Regions from separate parts of the Arsenicicoccus sp. UBA2120 genome, predicted to be linked through region 2. Evidence: riboswitches for the same ligand, from Rfam matches in the RefSeq annotation. Region 2 holds a riboswitch; the other holds the start of a gene.
What was found. Region 2 has a riboswitch for cyclic di-AMP ahead of B2P18_RS18515 (C40 family peptidase). Riboswitches for the same ligand answer to the same signal wherever they lie in the genome.
Positions count from the first base shown of each region.

Region 1 (2,196 bases), on a different contig from region 2:
CAGGTTCGACTCAGGCTTCGGTGGTGGTCGCTCACAGTGACCAATCGCCCCCGTGATGGTCCGCTCTAGTCCCGGATGTCCCCTTGTTTCCGTTACGTACGGTGCGTCTTTGTGGGATGCGTCACATCTACGTCGTGAGCGTGTCAGTTCGCGTCGGAAACCACATGTTCGGACGCGCACAAGCGTGTGGGGGTCGACCCGATCGGGTCGACCCCCACACGTGAGGTGATGCGTGCCTGAGGCTCGCGTCAGCTGGCCGGGGCCATGAGCTTGGCCCAGGTGACCGGACCGGGGTAGCCGCTCACGTCGGAGCCGCTCCAGCCCAGGGACTTCTGGAAGGCCGCGACCGCCGCCTTGTCCACCTGGGTGAACGTCGGGCCCGCGCCGACCTTGTAGAAGCTGCCGAAGCCGTGCGCCTGCAGGCGCTTGCCCAGCAGGGTCACCGCGGCGTCCTTGTCGCCCAGCACGAACGCGCTGGCGCCGGGGTAGGACGAGGCCGAGCCCTGCGAGGTGGCCTTGGTGGTCGAGCGCTTGGTGGTCGCGCGCTTCGGCGCGGCCTGCTCGACGACCTTCTTGGAGGTGGAGCGCTTGGTGCTGCGCGGCTCCGAGGAGGACACGACCTTGCGCTCGGTGGAGCGCGAGGCGCGCGAGGTCGTGGCCGGGCTGCTGCTGTCGGCGCCGCCGCCGCTGCGGGTCAGACCCGCCTTGCGGGAGCAGACGGGCCAGGCGCCGGGGCCCTGAGCGGCCAGGACGCGCTTGGCGACCCGGATCTGCTCGGCCTTGGACGCCGAGGCGGCCGAGCCGGAGCCGCCGTAGGCGCGCCAGGTGCTGCCCTTGAACTGCAGCCCACCCTGGTAGCCGTTGCCGGTGTTGATGGACCAGTTGCCGCCGGACTCGCAGGCAGCGACGCGGTCCCAGACGCCGTCTGCGGCCTGAGCGTTGCCGGCGGTGGCGATGCCGCCGCCGACGGTGAGGGCAGCGGTGGCGAGGCCCGTCGTGGCCCAGCGGGCGGTGCGACGGGTCGAGGAGATGGCGTGACGAGGTGCGTAGCGCACAGAGATCCTTTCCTGACGACGCCTGTGAAGTGAGCTGTCGGGTTCGGACGGTCAGGTGTCCGGCCGCAGTAGCGGCTTCACCCCAAGACCTGCTCGCGCAGGTCGGCACACGCTGCTCTCGCAGCTCGTGAGTGGGTCCTCCACCAGCACCCCAGGACCCGGACGATGGATGGTGTCCGGCGACGATGCCCGTCGGGTGCTGCTCGGCGCAGCGGGCATGTCCTACATGTGAATTCGGGTCTATACAGTTGTGCCCCGAGACGGGGGATGGCCCCCGCGACACACCTCGACCGGGTCCTGCGGACGTCGGCCTACGGCGCTCGTCGACCATAGGCACGTCGCGCCGGCGATCCCAAACCCAGGCCCCCGTCTCGGCGTGTTTACCCCCCACCTGGTGGATCGGGACGACGACGTCTCCACCCCACCTGGACGCCGACCAGGGGTGTTATCACCCGCGCGGCGCCGGCTCGGACCTCAGAACTGCCAGTCCACCGTGCGGCCGGTCAGCGGGTCGCCCTGCAGCGGCCACCACACCGGCACGCCGTGCCGCAGGAGCGCCCACAGCCCCAGCCCGAGCACGGCGGCCACGAGCAGCGCCGTCACGATCTCCCGGGTGAGCTGCCCCGGGGTGAGGCCTCGCATGAGCATGCGCGAGCCGCGTCGCAGCGACACCCCGCCCGCGCCCCACCAGCAGGACCAGCACCCCACGAGGGCTCCGACCGCCAGCGGCACGGCCCCGGTCGGCGCCTGCGGGACACCGACGAGCGAGCTGCCCAACGACACCGCGAACATCACGGCCACGGTCACGAGGATCCCGAGCAGCCCGGTGGCGAGCGTACTCACGGCGGCGGCCAGCAGCTGGAAGGGGCTGCGGGCGACCGCCACCGCGACGTCGGTCCCGCGCGCCCCGCCCGCCTCGTGGCGCCGCAGCACGGTCGCGGTGACCGAACGGTCGACCGTGCGCGCCAGCACCGACCACACCAGCGCCAGCCCCACGGCGATCATCGGCCAGGTCGTAGCCAGCGCCGCGACGGCTCCGGTGAGGCCGATCAGCTGGGCCGTGCGGGCCGGCTTGCCGACGCGCGGGTCTCCCACCGGCACCGGCGGCCGCTGGTCCTGACGGGGCTCCAGGCCGTATGCC
Region 1 is NZ_DCYC01000042.1:4,020-6,215, forward strand. Features, by position in the region: gene B2P18_RS06140 (transglycosylase family protein) at 249-1,055, opposite strand; cyclic di-AMP (ydaO/yuaA leader) riboswitch at 1,060-1,247, opposite strand; gene B2P18_RS06145 (serine/threonine-protein kinase) at 1,530-2,196, opposite strand, start outside.
Region 1: it holds a riboswitch for cyclic di-AMP, as region 2 does, so the genes downstream of both, B2P18_RS06140 (transglycosylase family protein) here and B2P18_RS18515 (C40 family peptidase) in region 2, are expected to answer to the same signal.

Region 2 (2,196 bases):
GTCCTCGCCGGTCGACGGCCGGGAGGAGCTGCAGCGGCGGTATGCCGAGCAGGCCGCCCGCTTCACCCGTGACGGTGAGGAGGCCGAGATCCCGATGCCGCCGTCCTTCTGCGGCTGGCGGATCGCGTGCGACCAGATCGAGTTCTGGGCCGGTCAGCCGTCGCGCCTGCACGACCGCATCGCCTACGAGAGGGTGGGGGAGGGCGACCTCGACGACGCCGCGTCCTGGCGGCGGCACCGCAAGATGCCCTGATCTGCCCGATCCTGCCCGTCCTCGTGCCGGGCGGCGCTGCGTCGTGCGCGGCGCAAAGCAAGTCCACAGGCGCGCGTGGCAGGCTTGACCCGTGACTGACCTGATCGACACGACCGAGATGTACCTCCGCACGATCTACGAGCTGGAGGAAGAGGGCGTGAAGCCCCTGCGCGCCCGCATCGCCGAGCGACTCGGTCACGCCGGGCCGACGGTGTCCCAGACGGTCGCCCGCATGGAGCGGGACGGTCTGCTGCACGTGGCCGGCAGCCGCGAGATCGAGCTGTCCGCCGACGGTCGGCTTCGGGCGATGCGCGTGATGCGCAAGCACCGCCTCGCCGAGCGCCTGCTCCTGGACGTGATCGGCCTGGAGTGGGAGCACGTCCACGACGAGGCCTGCCGCTGGGAGCACGTGATGAGCGAGCGGGTCGAGCGCAAGATCCTCGGCCTCATCGGCGACGACCACGTCTCGCCGTACGGCAACCCGATCCCCGGTCTGGACGAGCTGGGGTCGGTCGGCACGGACGGCAAGGACCCCGGACTGGTCCCGCTGCACTCCGTCGTGGATGGTTCCGTGACCTCCGTCACAGTCACGGTCCGTCGGATCGGCGAGCCGGTGCAGGTGGATCACGAGGCTCTCGGCCTGCTGACGGCCGCTGGAGCGCTGCCCGGTGGCCGGGTTCGGGTGACCTCGGAGGGCGACCGGGTGATCGTCGTGGGCGTGAATTCCACTGACTCGCAGGGGGTTTCGCTCCCGGTGGATGTGGCGAGCCATGTGTTCGTGGACACCGTGACGTCCGACTGAGAGTGGTTATCGCACGCATGTGTGTCCGGTGCGGGCACTAGCAGCCGTACCCACGGAGGGCGCCTGTGATTCACCTGCCTGTGATCTGAACGTGACAATCCCGGGGGTGTCCGTTACCTTCTTTCACGGCCCTTCTCCCCCTGGAGGGGCTGCAGCAGGAGACGCCGAGTCCTGTCACTTCTGCTGTTCTGCTTATTCCGCTGACAGGAGCGGGGGACCCACCTTGGCGCGCAAGCGTCCCGGGGTGAAGCCACGAGAGTGGCCGGGCCATACCTTTCCGCCCGAACCCGACAGCTAACTTCGTAGGCGTTCGAGAGGTCAACTGTGTCCATTAGCACCCCCGGTCGGCACCGCGCTGCCGACGTCTCCTCCGCCAGTCTCCTGATCAAGGCGGCCAAGCACGCCGCCGCGCCGGCCACCAAGGTCGCGGGTGTCGTCGCCGCCACCGGTGGCATGGTCATCGCCGCGTCGATGCCCGCCACGGCCGCCCCGGCCGCTGCCGCTGCTCCGGTCAGCGTCGCTGCCCCCTCCGTCGCCGCCGTCGGCCAGCTCGGCCGCGTCTCGCTCGCCGGGGTCAAGAAGTCCAAGCTCAAGAAGGTCCGCGGCACCGTCACCAAGCGCACCGCCGTCAAGCGCAAGAAGGCCACGGTCAAGCGCAAGCGCTACTCGACCAAGCGCAAGTACACCCGCACCTCGCGCACCTACCGTCGCACCGCGGTGCGACGCGTCAACCGCACCTACACCCGCGCCTCCCGCACCGCCGTGCGCCGCACCGTCGCGCGCAAGGTCGTCAAGAAGGCCGCCAACCCAGCTCCGCGCGCCGTCGCCGGCGGTGGGGTGCTCCGCACCGCCGCGAGCCTGTCCGGCATCTACTACCGCTACGGCGGCACCACCAGGGCCGGCTTCGACTGCTCGGGCTTCACCAGCTATGTCTTCCGCGCCAACGGCAAGTCCATCCCGCGCACCGCTGCCGCTCAGCAGCGCGCGACCCGTCGCGTGTCCTCCCCGCAGCCCGGCGACCTCGTGTTCTTCGGCTCCCCGGCCTTCCACGTGGGCATCTACGCCGGCGGCGGCATGATGTACGACTCGCCGCGCACCGGCCGCACCACGGGCCTGCACAAGATCTGGAGCAAGAACGTGA
Region 2 is NZ_DCYC01000109.1:28,781-30,976, forward strand. Features, by position in the region: gene B2P18_RS18505 (pyridoxine/pyridoxamine 5'-phosphate oxidase) at 1-253, shown strand, start outside; gene B2P18_RS18510 (metal-dependent transcriptional regulator) at 345-1,055, shown strand; cyclic di-AMP (ydaO/yuaA leader) riboswitch at 1,235-1,379, shown strand; gene B2P18_RS18515 (C40 family peptidase) at 1,380-2,196, shown strand, end outside.